4 regions of the Streptomyces sp. NPDC014889 genome follow, and region 1 is predicted to be linked to each of the others. Evidence: riboswitches for the same ligand, from Rfam matches in the RefSeq annotation. Region 1 holds a riboswitch; each other region holds the start of a gene.

Region 1 (4,205 bases):
CCCGGTCCTCGTCGTGCTCGCCGCCGCCGACCGGGATCCGGAGAAGTTCGAAGGCCCCGACGTCCTCGATCTCGGCCGACGTGACAATCAACACCTCGGCTACGGACACGGCATCCACTACTGCCTCGGCGCGCCGCTCGCCCGTCTGGAGGGCCAGACCGCGCTCGCCACCCTGCTCACCCGGCTTCCGGACCTGCAACTGGGTGCGGATCCAGCCGACTTGCGCTGGCGCGGCGGGCTCATCATGCGCGGACTGCGGACGCTGCCGGTGCGGTTCACTCCCGGTCGGTAAGTCGGAGGGAAGCCGGACAAGGCCGGAAAAGGTGCCTGCCGCCGCATCACCCCTACCCACTGACCGCCTCGAAGATGACAGAGTCTCAACTGTGTGATCTTCACGTGATCTGTGCGGCATGAACTTGTGACAAGCGATCGTCAGCGGATACTTTCACCCATCAGCGTGGCGCCGAGTCGCGGTCGTCACGCCGGTCAGCGTTGTCGCACGAAAGGTCTCCGTATGCTCTCCGGGAACGGCCGTCACCGTCGGCCCCGTCAGGCTCCGGCCCTCCTCGTCGCCGCCGGAGTGACCGGATCCGCCATCGCCATTCCGCTGATGGCCGCCGGCGGCGCCAGCGCGGCCGACGGCAACACCTGGGACAAGGTGGCCAAGTGCGAGAGCGGCGGCGCCTGGAGCGCCAACGCCGGCAACGGCTACTACGGCGGCTTGCAGTTGACGCAGGACGACTGGGAGAAGTACGGCGGTCTCGACTACGCGTTGAGCGCCGACCAGGCGAGCCGGTCCCAGCAGATAGCCGTGGCCGAGAAGGTGCTCGCCGACAAGGGTCCCGGCGCCTGGCCGACGTGCGGGCTGCTCTCCGGTCTCGGCGAGAAGTCCGAGGCGGCGAAGGTCGACACCGGTGTGGGTGATACGTCCGGATCCTCCAACTCCTCCGGAAAGTCCCTCACCGACGACCTCGGTCTGTCGAACTCGTCACAGACGCCGTCCGATTCATCCGGCTCATCCGGCTCGTCGGACGCCGCACCCGGTTCGGCCGACTCCTCCGAGCCCTCCGACTCCGTGAGCACGCCCCCCGGCACGTCCACACCCTCGCCGTCCTCGCCCGCAAAGAAGGGCAAGCCCGGTAAGTCCGACACGTCCCCCGATGTCGCCGCGAGCGGGTCCCAGTCGCCCGACACCTCGCCCTCGGCCGCGCCGGAGTCCGGTGACACGGACAAGTCGTGGCAGGTCGGCGGCACTTCGGCCCTGGTCGACACCGGGGCGCTCGGCGGCGGACGCCACCGCGGCGGCAGCGCCGTCGAGGATCTGGCCGACCACCACACGGCCGCCTCCGCCGGCCGCCACGCCGCGCGCGCCGCCGACTCCTACACCGTCCGTGCCGGCGACTCCCTCGAGTCCATCGCCGACTCCCTTGACGTCCCCGGCGGATGGGACGCGCTGTATGCCGCGAACAAGGGGGCCATCGGGTCCGACCCGAACCACATCTCCGCCGGTCAGACCCTGAATGTCCCGACCGAAACGCCCCAAAAGTAGCGGGAGTTCACGTCACACTTCGCGCCGAATGTCCCATTCGGCCAAAGTGTGGGATGAGTCTCAGAAGCCCTGATCGTCTTTGGAATTCGGCGGAGCGCATGCCTACGGTCATGACTGCTCGTCACCGCGAGCCCCGGCTGCCGCAACGCCGAATCCTGCCAGCGGCCGTACGGGAACAGTCGTCGCGTCAAGCGCCGTGGGCAGGAGCGGGGGACCCAAGGTAAGTGCCGTGCCCGGCAGTTGACCGGAGCGGCTAGGGGTGGAGCCGTGCCTCATGCGTGAGGCACGGCCGGGCAACTCAACCGGCCCGAACCCGACAGCTCACCTCGCAGGCGTCGGTGAGGGGATCCTTCCATGCTGTTCTCCAGCAAGGGCAAGCACCGTCGTACGTCCAGGACCACCCGGGTCATCGCGCTCGCCGGTGTCGCCTCCGCCGCGGTCGCCGCCCCGCTGATGGCGGTCGGCGACGCCTCCGCCGCCACCGCCTCCCAGTGGGACGCGGTCGCGCAGTGCGAGTCCGGTGGCAACTGGTCCATCAACACTGGCAACGGCTTCTACGGCGGCCTCCAGTTCACCAACTCCACCTGGGCCGGCTATGGCGGCACCGCCTACGCGTCGCGCGCCGACCTGGCCTCCAAGTCGCAGCAGATAGCCGTCGCCGAGAAGGTCCTCGCGGGCCAGGGCAAGGGTGCCTGGCCGGTCTGCGGCAAGGGTCTGTCCGGCGCCGCCTACACCGGCAGCGCCCCCGCGTCGTCGTCTGCGTCCTCGTCGAACGGTGGCTCCGCCAAGAGCACCACCACCCGCTCGACCGAGCGGCAGGCCGCCAACCGCTCCGCGACGCGTCCGGCCCCGAGCAGGACCGTCACCACGCCGACCGGCAAGAAGGTCAAGAAGGGCGACGGCGAGTACAAGGTGGTCTCCGGCGACACCCTCAGCTCCATCGCCGCCCGGCACGGCGTCCAGGGCGGCTGGCAGAAGCTGTTCGAGCTGAACAAGGACATCGTCGACAACGCCGACCTCATCTACCCGGGCCAGCAGCTCCACCTGAAGTAAAGGCCCGTCCCCGCCCTCCCTGGGCTCCCCGCCCCGGCGCGTTCCCCCCTACGCGTCGGGGCGGGGTTTTTTCGCCTCGCGCACGCCGGGGCGTTCCCGAACCTTCCCCTCCCCTTTGTTCCGGACGGGAACAATGGATACCGTCATCCTGTCCACGAGGCGGTCGGTCGGCCGGTCGCCACCGCGGGACGGTTAGGCTCTAGTCGCAGGGCTCACGCCCCGCACTTTCAGCGTCACATCCCAGAAGGAGATGCTCGTGCCGTCCATCGACGTCGTCGTAGCCCGGGAAATCCTGGACTCCCGAGGCAACCCCACGGTCGAGGTCGAGGTCGGCCTCGACGACGGCAGCACCGGTCGTGCCGCCGTCCCCTCCGGCGCCTCCACCGGCGCCTTCGAGGCCATCGAGCTCCGTGACGGCGACCCCAACCGCTACCAGGGCAAGGGCGTCGAGAAGGCCGTCCTCGCCGTGATCGAGCAGATCGGCCCGGAGCTCGTCGGTTACGACGCCACCGAGCAGCGTCTGATCGACCAGGCCATGTTCGACCTGGACGCCACCGACAACAAGGGCTCGCTGGGCGCCAACGCCATCCTCGGTGTCTCCCTCGCCGTCGCGCACGCCGCCTCCGAGGCCTCGGACCTCCCCCTCTTCCGCTACCTGGGCGGTCCGAACGCGCACCTGCTGCCGGTGCCGATGATGAACATCCTGAACGGCGGCTCGCACGCCGACTCCAACGTGGACATCCAGGAGTTCATGATCGCCCCGATCGGCGCGGAGTCCTTCTCCGAGGCCCTGCGCTGGGGCACCGAGGTCTACCACACCCTGAAGAAGGTCCTGAAGAGCAAGGGCCTGTCCACCGGCCTCGGCGACGAGGGCGGCTTCGCCCCGAACCTCGGCTCCAACCGCGAGGCCCTCGACCTCATCCTCGAAGCGATCAAGGAAGCCGGCTACGCGCCCGGCGAGCAGATCGCCCTCGCGCTCGACGTCGCCGCCTCCGAGTTCTACAAGGACGGCAAGTACCTCTTCGAGGGCAAGGACCGCTCCGCGGCGGAGATGACCGAGTACTACGAGGAGCTGGTGGCCGCCTACCCGCTCGTCTCCATCGAGGACCCGCTGTTCGAGGACGACTGGGCCGGCTGGAAGGTCATCACCGACAAGCTCGGCGACAAGGTCCAGCTCGTCGGCGACGACCTGTTCGTCACCAACCCCGAGCGCCTCGCCCGCGGCATCGAGGACGGCGCCGCCAACGCGCTGCTCGTGAAGGTGAACCAGATCGGTTCGCTCACCGAGACCCTGGACGCCGTCGAGCTGGCCCAGCGCAACGGCTTCAAGTGCATGATGTCCCACCGTTCCGGCGAGACCGAGGACGTCACCATCGCCGACCTGGCCGTCGCCACCAACTGCGGCCAGATCAAGACCGGCGCCCCGGCCCGCTCCGAGCGCGTCGCCAAGTACAACCAGCTGCTGCGCATCGAGGAGATCCTCGACGACGCCGCGGTGTACGCCGGCCGCTCGGCCTTCCCGCGGTTCCGCTCCGCGAACCAGTAGGCACGGCAGGGGCTCGGCCGCCACGGCGGCTGAGCCGCACAGCGTACGGCTTCGCCC
Region 2 (4,205 bases), on a different contig from region 1:
ACGACCCCGCCGATGGGGCTCTTCTTGGCGGTGGCGCGCAGCTTCAGCCACTGCTCCTGGACGGCGTCGCGGGTGGCGCCCAGGTGGTAGGTGGCGTCGTTCGCGGCGACCCAGTCCTGCCAGTCCTTCCAGCGGCCCTCGAAGGCGACGTCCTGGTTCAGGTTGGCCTGGTACCAGATGTTCTCGCGGGCCGGGTTGACGACGCTGTCGACGACCATCCGGCGCACGTGGCCCGGGAACATCGTGCCGTAGACGGCGCCGAGGTAGGTGCCGTAGGAGACGCCGAGGAAGTTGAGCTTCTGCTCGCCGAGCGCGGCGCGGATGACGTCCAGGTCGCGCACGGTGTTCGGGGTGGTCATCTGCTGGAGCATGGCGCGGCCGGTGCGCTGGAGGCAGCCCTGCGCGTACTCGCGGGCCAGCTTGCGCTGGATGCTCTTGTCGCCCTCGGAGCCGGGCACCGGGTCCAGCTTGGACCCCTCGGCGAACTTCTGCGGGTCGGCGCAGGAGATGGCCGCCGAGTGGCCGACACCGCGCGGGTCGAAGCCGACGAAGTCGTAGGCCTTCGCCACGTTGGCCCAGATGGCGTTCTTTCCGGTGACCCGGGTCGGGAAGCGCAGGCCCGAACCGCCGGGGCCGCCCGGGTTGTAGACGAGGGCGCCCTGGCGCTCCTCCTTGGTGCCGGTGTTGCCGGCGCGGTCGACGGCCAGCTTGATCTGCTTGCCGTAGGGGTCGGCGTAGTCGAGCGGCACCGAGACGTAACCGCACTGGATGGGCTTGGCCAGCCCCCAGTCGGCGGGGCAGTCCTGCCAGTCGATGCCGGCCTTCGCGGCCCGCTCCGCGGCGATCGCCGCGCCGCGGGTCTCGCGGTCCTGGCCCTGGCCGTTGTTCGCACCGGCCGCGGGCGTCGCCACCGCGCCGGCTATCAGGGTCGCCGTGACCAGCGCACCGGCCGAACCGAGCGCCAGCACCCGGTTCCTGGGTCTCATGTCCCTCAAGGGGGGACCTCCCCGTACGTCGTTGCGAATTGGGTACGGGGATCCTTGCTGCTGTGAGGTCCCTGAGAACAGGGGGCGTTGACCTTCTTTGCCAATCCGATAAGCGGCGCGACGTGTCCCGCTGAGCGGAACCCCGAGCGGCTCGACGGGAACCGGAAGGCCGGCGACGGCACGCACGGAAGGGACGGGGAGTCGGCGGGCGGCCCCCACGAAAGGGGTCAAAAACCCAGCAAGCGGGCCAACCTGAGAGGCCTGAAGGCCAGCAGGCGGGCCACGCGGCCGAGGCTGCGCGGGCCGGCCTGGAGCGGTGGTCGGCGCCGGAGACGCCAGAAGCCGCCGCATATGGGCCGGTTGGCCGGAACGCCCAAAATCACACGGCAATGCCCACTTCACCGGACGCGGGACGATCCACCGGACCCCGCACCACACCCGGACAGCGCCGATCGGCCGCCGCCCGGAGACGACCGGGCACCCGGGCCGTCAGGGGCACCCGCCGGGCCCGGGTCGGCGGGGAACCGGAACCCCGGCGGCCGGATGGCGGTGCGGGGCCGGAAGCCCCAGCGGCGGTCCGCGCGGCAGGCGCGGGCCGGCCCGAAGCGGCAGCCGGCGCCGGAGACGCCAGAAGCCGCCACATATGGGCCGGTTGGCCGGTACATCCCGAATCGCACGGCAATGCCCACCTCGCCGGACGCGGGACGATCCACCGGACCCACCCCGCACCCTGGCAGAGCCGATCGGCCGCTGTCCGGAGGCCGCCGGGCGCCCGGCCCCCGTGGGTGCCGGACGGTGAGTCGCGCGCCGTGCGCTTCACCCAGCCGCCAAACTGCGGAAGTTGACGTCGTCCACACCGGGGGCGCGGCGGGCGCGGGAGGCGGCGCGCCGGGACAAGCGACACGGAATGTCCCCGAATGACCGACCCCCTTTCGGTGTAGGTTCAGGTCCCTTTTCGGGACCGCCACAGTTGCGCAGCCCGCCTCCCCGAATGGCGGCACGAGGCGTTCCGGTGCTGGTCCGGGGGTCGTCGGGTGAGGGGGCATCCGTTCGATCGTGAGGGTGTCCACCCGAACGGGCGCGTGGTGAGTAACAACACAAACACTCGCTTCCGTTGGGATTTTCGGACATCCGTGGGTGAAGATCCCTGTCTGACGACAAGCCCCCGCCACAACGGCGGGGCGGTCCGGGCGGACGCCGAGTCCTGCCGCCGCCCGGATGACCGGTCGACAGGAGTGGATCGGCAGGAGTGGAGGACCCAAGCACGACGGGTCGCCGGAACGGTCGCACCATGACCGGACCGAGCAGCCCTTGGGGTGAAGCCGCGGCAACGCGGCCGGGCAACTTCGCCAGCCCGAATCCGACAGGTCATCCTTCACAGGCGGCTGACGAAGGGTTGCGCATGACTGCGCTCAATCGCGTCCCGTCGCTGATGGCCCGGGCCGGCACGGCCTCGGCCCTGACCCTGGCCGCCGTGGGCGGCTCGATCGTCGTGCCGGGTGTGGCCTCCGAGGCCTCGGCCGTCACGATGGCGTCCAAGGCGCTGCAGATCGCCGCGTCCAAGAAGGGGTCGCCCTACCAGTGGGGCGCCACGGGGCCGCGGAGGTTCGACTGCTCCGGGCTCACGCTGTACTCGTTCAAGAGGGCGGGCAAGAAACTGCCCCGCACGGCCGCGCAGCAGTACAACAACAGCCGGCACATCTCCGCGAGCAGCCGCCGGGCCGGGGACCTGGTGTTCTTCCACTCGGGCTCGTACGTGTACCACGTCGGCATCTACGCCGGCTCGGGCAAGATCTGGCACGCCCCGAAGACCGGGGACGTGGTGAAGCTCCAGAAGATCTGGACGAAGAGCGTCTGGTACGGCCGGGTCCGCTGACCCGGCCGCGGTGCGGGGCGGTGGCGGCGCTGCGACGCCGTCACCCCACGTTCCTACGGTTCCTGGCCCGCGGCCGTCACGGGCCGGGCAGGAGCCGTCCACGGAAGTTCGATGCAGACCGTCTTGCCGCCCTCCCGGGTCGGCCGCACGGTCAGTCTGCCGCCGCACTCCGCGGTGAGCCACCGGATGATCACCATGCCCCGGCCGTTGTCCTGCTGGACGGCGGCCGGCAGCCGTTTGGGGAACCGGGGGTGGCTGTCGGTGACCCCGATGCACAGCCGTTCGTCACGCACGAGGACGAGGTCCACCGTGAAGGTGGGTGACTGCCCGAAAGTGTGCTGTACGGCGTTGGTGGCGAGTTCGGAGACGATGAGCCGCACCGTCTCGGCGGTGTCCGTGGCCGGCGGCAGGCCCCACTCCGCGAGCGTGCCCGCCACATAGGCACGGGCCGCGCAGACCGAGGCGGGATCGCTCGGCAGAGTGACGGATGCTTCCAGATGGTCTGCCATGGCGACGTCGTCCCTTTCCCACGGGACCGGAGTCCGACACTGAGCGGATGGTTCGAGTACGGTCCCGCACTGGTGCTTCGCCGTCAGACTGCCACCAGTCCTGCCGTCTCGGTGGCGATCCACCAAGATATGCATATATCTGTCGCTCGATGCGGTGAACTCTGCGACGGAAGACCGTATGTGAAGCGGGTCGCGTGGAGCGTTCAGACGGAGCGAGGGAGTAGCCCATGCAGCACGGTCCCGCGGTGCGCCGCAGGAAACTGGGCGCCGAACTGCGCGCGCTGCGCACCGGCGCGGGTCTCACCAGCGGTGAGGCGGCCGGCCTGGTCGGCTGGCACCAGTCGAAGGTCAGCCGGATCGAAACCGGCACCAGTGGGGTGAAACCGGCCGATGTGCGCTCCCTCCTGGACGCGTACGCGGTCCACGACTCCCAGCTGCGCGAGTTGCTCCTGGTCCTCGCGGGACTGGACGACGGCGACGGCCGGCACCACTGGTGGCACGCCTACCGCGGGGTACTGCCGCCGACCTACCGGGACTTCATCAGCCTGGAGTCGCAGGCGAGCGGGATGCGCACCCTGGAGACCTCGGTCGTCCCCGGACTGCTGCAGACGCCCGAGTACGCCCGCGCGGTCACCCGGGCCGCCGTGGACGGGCTCGACGAGGACCGGCTGGACGCGCTGGTGGAGGTGCGGCTGGCCCGCCAGGACGTGCTCCGCGCGCAGCCGCCGCTGGAGCTGGACGCGGTGCTCGACGAGGCGGTGCTGCGCCGCGAGGTGGGCGGCCCGGAGATCATGCGGCGGCAGCTGGAGCGGCTGACGGAGGCGGCCCGGCTGC
Region 3 (4,205 bases), on a different contig from region 1:
TCTGGTGGAGGGGCTGCTGCGGATCGGACGCCGCATCGGCCGGCCCGCCGTCCTGGTGCCCACCGACGAGGAGGCCGCGGTCCTGATCGCGGAGCACCAGGAGGAGCTCAGGGGCCCCTTCCTCTTCCCGCCCGTCGCCCCCGGCCTGCCGCGCCGCCTGGCCAGCAAGCAGGGCCTGCACGAACTGTGCGTGGAGCACGGCATCCCGAGTCCCGAGGCCGCCTTCCCGCAGACGTACGACGACATCGTGGCGTTCGCCGAGAGGACCCGTTTCCCGGTGGTGGCCAAGAATCGCGAGGCGTTCGTGCGGCGCAGCAGCCCCGCGGTGAACGGCACCACGAGGATCAACAGCCGCGAGGGCCTGCTGGCCCTGGCCCGCGACTGGGGCGAGCAGCCCGGAGTGATCCTCCAGGAGTACCTGCCGAGGGAGGAGGCCGAGGACTGGATCGTGCACGCCTACTTCGACCGGAGTTCCACCCCGCTCGCGATGTTCACCGGCGTCAAGGTCCGTTCCTGGCCGCCGCACGCGGGCATGACGGCGAACGCGTACGTCGTCGACAACCCGGAACTCGCCGACCTCGCCGCCCGGTTCATCAAGCAGATCGGCTTCACCGGCATCGTCGACCTCGACCTGCGTTTCGACCGGCGGGACGGGCGGTACAAGCTCCTCGACTTCAATCCGCGCATGGGCGCGCAGTTCCGGCTCTTCGAGAGCGAGTCGGGCGTGGACGTCGTGCGTGCCATGCACCTCGACCTGACCGGGCGCCCCGTCCCGGAGGGCGAGCAGCGCACCGGCCACCGCTACGTCGTGGAGAACATCGACCTGCCCGCCCTTCTCGCCTACCGCCGCAGCGGCTACACCACACCGCACGCGCCGGCGAGGGCGAGCGGCACGGAACTGGCCTGGCTGGCGGGTGACGATCCGCTGCCGTTCCTCACGATGCTCGCCCGTTTCGTGCGGCCGGGCGCGCGGCACCTCTATCAGCTGTGGCGGACCAACCGCCGTGGCGGCACGACCGGTTGAGGCGGAGCACGACCGGGCGGGCTGCCGTCCCGCCGCCCGAACCGCCCCGCGGCCGCCCACCGCGGCGGCGCACGGTCGAGTACCGCCTCGCGCACGGCGCGAAGGTCCCTCACCCGAAGGGCAGTTGAGGAAAGGCGGCCTGAAGCGCGGTCGTCCGGCTCCGGTCGAGTCGGTGGGCCGGGGCATCCGTATTCTCTGATCATGGCCGCCCTCGCATACACCCTCATCGCCACCGACCTGGACGGGACGCTGCTGCGCGGCGACGACACCGTGTCCGAACGGTCCCTCGCCGCGCTCGCGAGGACGGCGGCCGCCGGCGCCCGGCACCTCGTGGTGACCGGACGGCCGGCGCCGAGGGTGCGGGAGCTGCTCGGCGTCCTCCACACCACGGGCCTCGCGGTGTGCGGTCAGGGCGCACAGCTCTACGACGCCGGCAGCGACCGTCTGCTGTGGTCGGTCACCCTGGACCGCGAGCTGGCGGAGACCGCGCTCGGCAAGATCGAGGCCGAGGTGGGGGAGGTGTACGCCGCGGTCGACCAGGACGGGGTCGAGGGGCTCACGCTCATCGAGCCGGGGTACCGCATGCCGCACGCGGCGCTTCCCGCCGTACGGGTCGAGCGGCGCGACGAGCTGTGGCGCGCGCCCATCAGCAAGGTGCTGCTGCGTCACCCGGAGCTGTCCGACGACGAACTGGCGGCGGCGGCCCGCGGTGTGGTGGGGCCCCTCGCCACGGTCACCATGTCGGGCCCCGGGACCGTGGAGCTCCAGCCGTGCGGCATCACCAAGGCGACCGGACTGGCGCTGGCCGCCGAACACCTGGGACTGGGCCGCGAGAGCGCCCTCGCCTTCGGCGACATGCCCAACGACATCCCGATGTTCCAGTGGGCCGCCCGGGGGATCGCCATGGCCAACGCCCACCCCGAACTCAAGGCGGTGGCCGACGAGGTCACGACGTCGAACGAGGACGACGGCATCGCCGTCGTCCTCGAACGACTGTTTGTCTAGTGCCGCGGCACTGGTGCCGGGGCACCAGCCGGTGTGGAGCCGGCCGTGGTCCGGTCAGTAGGCGCCGTTGACGTTGTCGATGGAGCCGTACCGCTTGGCCGCGTAGTTGCAGGCGGCCGTGATGTTGGCGACCGGGTCGTAGATGTTCCAGGACGTCCCGTTCACGTGGTAGGCCCGGAAGGTCGGGTCGATGACCTGGAGCAGGCCCTTGGACGGTATGCCCTTCTTGGCGTTGGAGTCCCAGAGGTTGATGGCACGCGGGTTGCCGGAGGACTCGCGGATGATGTTGCGGTGGATCCCGTTGTAGGAGCCCGGGATGCCCTTCTGCGCCATGACCGCCAGGGAGGCGCGGATCCAGCCGTCGAGGTTGTTCGGGTAGCCGAAGCTCGCGGCCGTCCGGACGGTGGCGGGGGTCGCCGCGGACGCGCTCGTCGCGCCGAGCAGCGGCACGGCGAGGACGGCTGCGCCCGTGCCGGTGACGGCGAGGGTGCGGACGAGGCGGGCGGTGCGGGAAGAGCGGCGCTGACCGTTTGCAGGCATGGGGGAATTCCTCTCCGTCGCCTGCGAGGTGAGCTGTCGGGTTCGGGCGGGGAGGTGCCCGGCCGCGCCCTGTTGGGCGCGGCTTCACCCCGAGCCGTTCCGGTGCGGCGTACGACGTAGGACGTACGAGCCCGGTCCGGCGGCTTACCTGGGTCCCCCGCTCCTGCCGTGGTTCATTCGGTCGTTGGGATGACGGGCGGCGGCAGGATTCGGCGTCCGCCCGATGGCCGGGAACGTATGCGAGAGCACATGTCCCGAACAAGTGGCGGAATCACACATCGTCCTATTTGACCTTGGTCTGGGGTGTATGTGGTGCTTGATCCTTTGCGTCCGCCAACGCTCAACTCCGTTGGGCGTAAAGGGAATGTGAAGGGATGAGAGGGGTGGTGCGGAGAGGAGGTGAAGTGACCCAACTCACGGTTTGGGTGCCCGAAGGGCAATTACCACTAAAGAGAATTGAAACCCCAATAGGGGCGAATCGGACTTCGAGTGTGAGCGTGGATGGGCCATGTGGCCGACGCGTGACGGTGGTCACGTCGGGTGATGTGGCCTGACCCGTATAGGTGGGCGATATCGGTGATCGAAACGTGACCGGATACGCTGACTTGAGTGAGGGCAGCGACGTATCGACAAACCGTGTAATCCCCAGCAGACACCAGCAGACAGGAGACCCCTCGTGACCGTCGTCGGGCCATTCGGGCTGAGCGTGCGGGACCAGGCTCTCGAAGCCGATGTCCAGGCCGGATTGGCGGCTGTCGAGGAAGGGCTGCTCGAAGCCACCAAGAGCGAGGTCCCGTTCATCACGGGGGCCGCGCAGCACCTCGTCAAGGCGGGCGGGAAGCGGTTCCGGCCGCTGCTCGTGATGCTCGCGTCCCAGTTCGGTGACCCGTACGCGCCGGGGATCGTGCCGTCGGCCGTGGTGGTGGAGCTGACCCATCTGGCCACGCTGTACCACGACGACGTGATGGACGAGGCCGCCGTGCGCCGCGGGGTGGCCAGCGCCAACACCCGCTGGGGCAACTCGGTCGCGGTCCTGACCGGCGACTTCCTGTTCGCCCGCGCCTCGCAGATCCTCGCCGACCTCGGCCCGGAGGCCGTGCGGGTGCAGGCCGTGGCGTTCGAACGGCTGGTCACCGGTCAGATCCTGGAGACGGCGGGCCCGCAGGACGGCCGGGACCCGGTCGACCACTACCTGGACGTGCTGGGCGGCAAGACCGGATCGCTGGTGGCGGTGTCGTGCCGGTTCGGCGCGATGATGTCCGGCGCCGACGAGACCGTCGTGGACGTGCTGACGCAGTACGGCGAGCGGCTGGGCGTCGCCTTCCAGCTCGCGGACGACGTCCTGGACATCGCCTCCGACTCGCGCGAGTCGGGCAAGACCCCCGGCACCGACCTGCGCGAGGGCATCGCCACGCTGCCGGTGCTGCGGCTGCGCGAGCGCGCCGCCCGGCTGGGGCTGCCCGAAGACATCGCCCTGTGCGAGCTGCTGGACTCCGACCTGACCGACGACGCGCGGCTCGCGGAGGCGCTGGGCGCGCTGCGGGAGCATCCGGCCCTGGAGCAGGCCCGACGGGACACCGTGCGCTACGCCAAGGAGGCGCGGGCCGCGCTGGCGCCGCTGCGGGAGTGCGAGGCG
Region 4 (4,205 bases), on a different contig from region 1:
TTGGCGAATGCGGGACGGAGACGGGCTGCCGCGGGGCGTCGATCCGGGCAAGGCAAGCGTGGCCCGGATGTACGACGCCATGCTGGGCGGCGAGCACAACTTCGCCATAGACCGGGAGGCGGTGGCCGCCTTCACGGCGATCGACCCCCAGGTGCGCACCCTGGCCCGCGCCAACCGCGCCTTCCTGGGCCGTGCCGTGCGGTTCCTGGTGGACGCCGGGGTGCGCCAGTTCGTCGACCTCGGCTCCGGGATCCCCACCCAGGGCAATGTGCACGAGGTCGCCCAGGCCGCCAGTCCCGGCGCGAAAGTGGTGTACGTCGACAACGACCCGGTCGCGGTCGCGCACAGCGAGGCCCTGCTCGCCGACAACCCGGACGCGGCGATCGTGGCCGCCGACATCCGCGATCCCGCGGGGATACTCTCCGCGCCGCAGGTGCGCAAGCTGATCGACTTCGACGAGCCCGTCGCCGTCCTGATGATCACGATCCTGCACTTCGTCACCCCGCAGGAGGACCCCGGCGGCATCGTGGCCGCCTTCCGGGACGCGCTGCCCGCGGGCAGCTGGCTGGCCCTGACCCACGCCACGGACGAGGACCGCCCCGACACGGCCGCGGCGGTCGGGCAGCTCTACCGCGACCGGGCCACCTCGCCGGTCACGGCACGCTCCCGCGGCGAGATCGAGTCCCTCTTCGACGGGTTCGACCTGGCGGAGCCGGGATTGGTCTACGTCCCGCTGTGGCGTCCGGACCGGGACGAGGAGGTCCCGGAGGACCCGTCCCAGTTCTGGGTGTACGCCGGGGTGGGCCGCAAGAACGCGTGAACGACGGGCGGGAAGGTCCGGGTGACGCCGCCGCGGTCACCCGGGCCTCCCCGCCCGTGACGGCTCAGGCCGGCCGTATCGCGCTGTGGATGGCTCGGGGGCCCGCGAAGAAGATCGACTCCTCGCGTATGGACGCGCCCGGACTCGGGGCGTGCACCATGGTGCCGTTGCCCGCGTACAGGCCCACGTGGCTGACCTCGCCGTAGAAGAAGATCAGGTCCCCCGGCTCCAGTTCGGCGAGCTCGATCGCCGCGCCGGAGCCGACCTGTTCGTGGGTGGTGCGGGGCAGGGCCACGTCCGCGGCCCGCCAGGCGGCCTGGGTGAGACTCGAGCAGTCGTAGGAGCCCGGACCTGTGGCTCCCCACACGCACGGCTTGCCGATCTGCGCGCGGGCGAAGGCCAGCGCCTTGGCGGCCTTCCGCTCGTAGGCCGAGGCCGGGCTCTCGGCGACGGCGGCGCCGGTCGCTGGGCCGGGGGCTCCCGCCTGGCTGGCGTCGAAGAGCGAGTTGCCGTCCAGCGGCGGGGTCGTGTCGAAGAGGCCAGTGGCGTGCTGCTGCCACTGCGCCGCCTCCGGCCGAGGCAGGGGCTCCTCGGCCGGCCGCGCGCTCTGCTGCGCGGCGTGCCGGGCCAGCATCTCGCCGGCCTGCGCGAGCTTGCCCCGCGTCCGCTCCTTGGCGGGCCGCTGCACCGCGGCGGCCTGCCGACGACGCGCGACCGGGACCCCACCCGCAGGCTGCGTGACGGGCCCGTCGGGCGGGGTCGCGACACCCGGGCTCCCGCTGACACCCATCGCCCCGGCCCCGGTGGCCACCGCCGTCCCTGAGGAAAGAGCGCCCAGGGCCCCGGTGGAGGGCACCGCCCGCATGGTGCCGGTCGGGGGAGCCTGCATGCCTCCGGTGGTGCGGTCGGGCAGTACGCCCGTGGTGCCGGTGGTCCGAGCATCCATGGCCCCTGCGGGAGGCGCGCCGCTGATTCCGTTCGGGAGCAGGTTCATGCTGCCGGTGGGTGGTGGCTGCATGGTGCGGTCGGGCAGTACGCCCATGGTGCCGGTGGTCCGAGCATCCATGGTCCCTGCGGGAGGTGCGCCGGTGGTTTCGTTCGGGAGCAGGTTCATGCTGCCGGTGGGTGGCGGCTGCATGGTGCGGTCGGGCAGTACGCCCATGGTGCCGGTGGTCCGAGCATCCATGGCCCCTGCGGGAGGCGCGCCGGTGGTTTCGTTCGGGAGCAGGCTCATGCTGCCGGTGGGGGGCGGCTGCATGGAGCGGCTGGACAGCGCGTCCAGGGTGCCGGTGGGCGGCCGCATGGCCCCGTCGGGCAGTACGCCCATGGTGCCGGTGGTGGGCGGGGGCGGTTGCATGGGGCGGGCGGTCAGTTCCGCCACGGGGGCGGCGGCGGGCAACTCCGGGACGGTCCGTGCCGCGGCCGCGAGTTCGGGTGCCGAGGCCGCCGGGCCGGCGGACAGCTCGGGCCGAGGGGCCCTGCCCGCTTCGAGGGCCAGGCCCTCGCGGGCATCCGCCGGACGCCTGTCCTGCGCCGCGGCGGGGGAGTCGGCCTGTCTCGGCATACGGTCCGGCGGCAGGACCGCAGGCATGGTCGGACCCAACTGGGCGCGCCCCACGTCGAACCACTTCCTGGCCACCCGGTCCACGGCCGGATCGGATCCGCCGGAACCGCTCCAGGAAGCCGAACCCCGCCGCGTACGAGCGCTCTTGCTCATCGCGCGGGTGGCGTTGAAGTTCCCCGTGGCGTTCTCCGCCTGGTCGTAGAGGCTGCTGATCCGCTGCTGGACCTCGGCGCGGCTCGGCCTGTCGTCGCTCGGTCGTTCCGGCGTCAAGAGGGACGCACTCCTCCCATGGGCCGCCTACCGGTTCTGCTCTCGGCATCGGGCGGACGTTCTGCGGAAGGCGTGCCCTACGGCCCTTGTCCCGAGGGACAGTTGGGCCGCTTCACCCCGAGGTTGGTCGGTTCCCCGGCTCCGGCCGCTGCGGGGGCGTACCGGACTCGGCGGAGGTCGCACGATCCGACGCGACTCGCCGGAGGCAATCGTGCGTCCTGGCCGTCAACTTAGCGAACGTGTGTACTCGGTGTGAAGATTGAGGCGTGGAATGTCCGATACGTATTCGTGACCTTCCCGTGAGGTGCCTCACGTTCATGTCCGTCTGCGCGGCATCGTCGAGGTGACCCCGCCGGCGGGCGTGAGGCGCTCCCGCCCCCGGCCCCGCCGCCGTGGCACCCTGGCCCCATGTGCGGTCGCTACGTCTCCACCCGCGGTCCGGAGGACCTGGTCCGGCACTTCCGGGTCACCGAGTGGCGCCCGGAGGAGTCGCTCGCCCCGAGCTGGAACGTCGCCCCGACCGACGAGGTGTGGGCCGTTCTCGAACGCGCGCCGCGCGAGGACCGCACCCCGGCCGCCGTCCGCAGGGAGCTGCGGCCGCTGCGCTGGGGACTGGTCCCGTCCTGGGCGAGGGACGTGAAGGCCGGCGCCCGGATGATCAACGCCCGGGTGGAGACCGTGCACGAGAAGCCGGCCTTCCGCCGCGCCTTCGTCAGGCACCGCTGCCTGCTGCCCGCCGACGGCTTCTACGAATGGCAGCAGATCAAGGCCCAGGACACCGGCAGGACCCACAAGCAGCCGTACTACATCAGCCCCGAGGACGGTGAGCTGATGGCGCTCGCCGGGCTGTACGCGTACTGGCGGGACCCGCACGTGGCGCGGGACGACGACCCCGCCGCCTGGCTGACCACGTGCACCATCATCACCACCGAGGCCACCGACGAGGCCGGCCGGGTCCACCCGAGGATGCCGCTGGCCCTCACCCCGGACCACTACGACGCCTGGCTCGACCCCCGCCATCAGGACCCCGGCGAACTACGGACGCTGCTGAGCCCCCCGGCGGGCGGCAGGCTCGGCGCCCGGCCGGTCTCCCCGGCCGTCAACAACGTGCGCAACAACGGCCCCGAGCTGCTGGACGAGACGCCGCCGTGACGGGCCGGACCGCCCCGGCCCACCCGCGCGGCACCGTGCGCCGCACGTGCACCCGTTCCCCCTGATGCCCCCGATGACCGCCCACCCGGCCGAACTGCACCCCTGCCCCGGCCCGGCCGGACCTTACGGTGCTCAAGAGGGCTCAGGAGGCTCGAGGGGGCCCAGGACGAAGGAGAGGCGCGGTGGCTGCTGCGGGCGCTCCGGCGGGCGGGCCGGGCCGCGGGCGCCGGGCGGCCCGCCGGGTGCCCGGCAGCCGCCCGGCGCCCTCCGTACGCCTCCCGCCGCACGCCCGGACCGCTGCCGCGGTCCGGAAGGCCGAGCGGACCGTGCCCTGGCTGCGGGTCGCCGCCGCCTACGCCTGGCGCCTCATCCTCGTCGGGGTCGTCGTCTACGGCGTCT

The links. A riboswitch is a leader RNA that binds a small molecule or an ion and turns the genes downstream of it on or off. The one in region 1 is predicted to bind cyclic di-AMP.
Region 2: another riboswitch for cyclic di-AMP. It lies ahead of ACF09J_RS29695 (C40 family peptidase); the one in region 1 lies ahead of ACF09J_RS13140 (transglycosylase family protein).
Region 3: another riboswitch for cyclic di-AMP. It lies ahead of ACF09J_RS21390 (transglycosylase SLT domain-containing protein); the one in region 1 lies ahead of ACF09J_RS13140 (transglycosylase family protein).
Region 4: another riboswitch for cyclic di-AMP. It lies ahead of ACF09J_RS27925 (NlpC/P60 family protein); the one in region 1 lies ahead of ACF09J_RS13140 (transglycosylase family protein).

What each region holds. Positions count from the first base shown of each region.
Region 1 is NZ_JBIBWH010000006.1:81,377-85,581, reverse strand. Features, by position in the region: gene ACF09J_RS13150 (cytochrome P450) at 1-292, shown strand, start outside; gene ACF09J_RS13145 (transglycosylase family protein) at 515-1,549, shown strand; cyclic di-AMP (ydaO/yuaA leader) riboswitch at 1,732-1,899, shown strand; gene ACF09J_RS13140 (transglycosylase family protein) at 1,904-2,602, shown strand; gene eno (phosphopyruvate hydratase) at 2,859-4,148, shown strand.
Region 2 is NZ_JBIBWH010000017.1:70,314-74,518, forward strand. Features, by position in the region: gene ACF09J_RS29690 (alpha/beta hydrolase) at 1-986, opposite strand, end outside; cyclic di-AMP (ydaO/yuaA leader) riboswitch at 2,172-2,385, shown strand; gene ACF09J_RS29695 (C40 family peptidase) at 2,389-2,862, shown strand; gene ACF09J_RS29700 (ATP-binding protein) at 2,916-3,371, opposite strand; gene ACF09J_RS29705 (helix-turn-helix domain-containing protein) at 3,599-4,205, shown strand, end outside.
Region 3 is NZ_JBIBWH010000010.1:134,922-139,126, forward strand. Features, by position in the region: gene ACF09J_RS21380 (ATP-grasp domain-containing protein) at 1-1,024, shown strand, start outside; gene ACF09J_RS21385 (HAD family hydrolase) at 1,226-2,029, shown strand; gene ACF09J_RS21390 (transglycosylase SLT domain-containing protein) at 2,084-2,569, opposite strand; cyclic di-AMP (ydaO/yuaA leader) riboswitch at 2,575-2,762, opposite strand; gene ACF09J_RS21395 (polyprenyl synthetase family protein) at 3,246-4,205, shown strand, end outside.
Region 4 is NZ_JBIBWH010000015.1:70,284-74,488, forward strand. Features, by position in the region: gene ACF09J_RS27920 (SAM-dependent methyltransferase) at 8-820, shown strand; gene ACF09J_RS27925 (NlpC/P60 family protein) at 885-2,654, opposite strand; cyclic di-AMP (ydaO/yuaA leader) riboswitch at 2,663-2,837, opposite strand; gene ACF09J_RS27930 (SOS response-associated peptidase) at 3,063-3,806, shown strand; gene ACF09J_RS27935 (AI-2E family transporter) at 3,989-4,205, shown strand, end outside.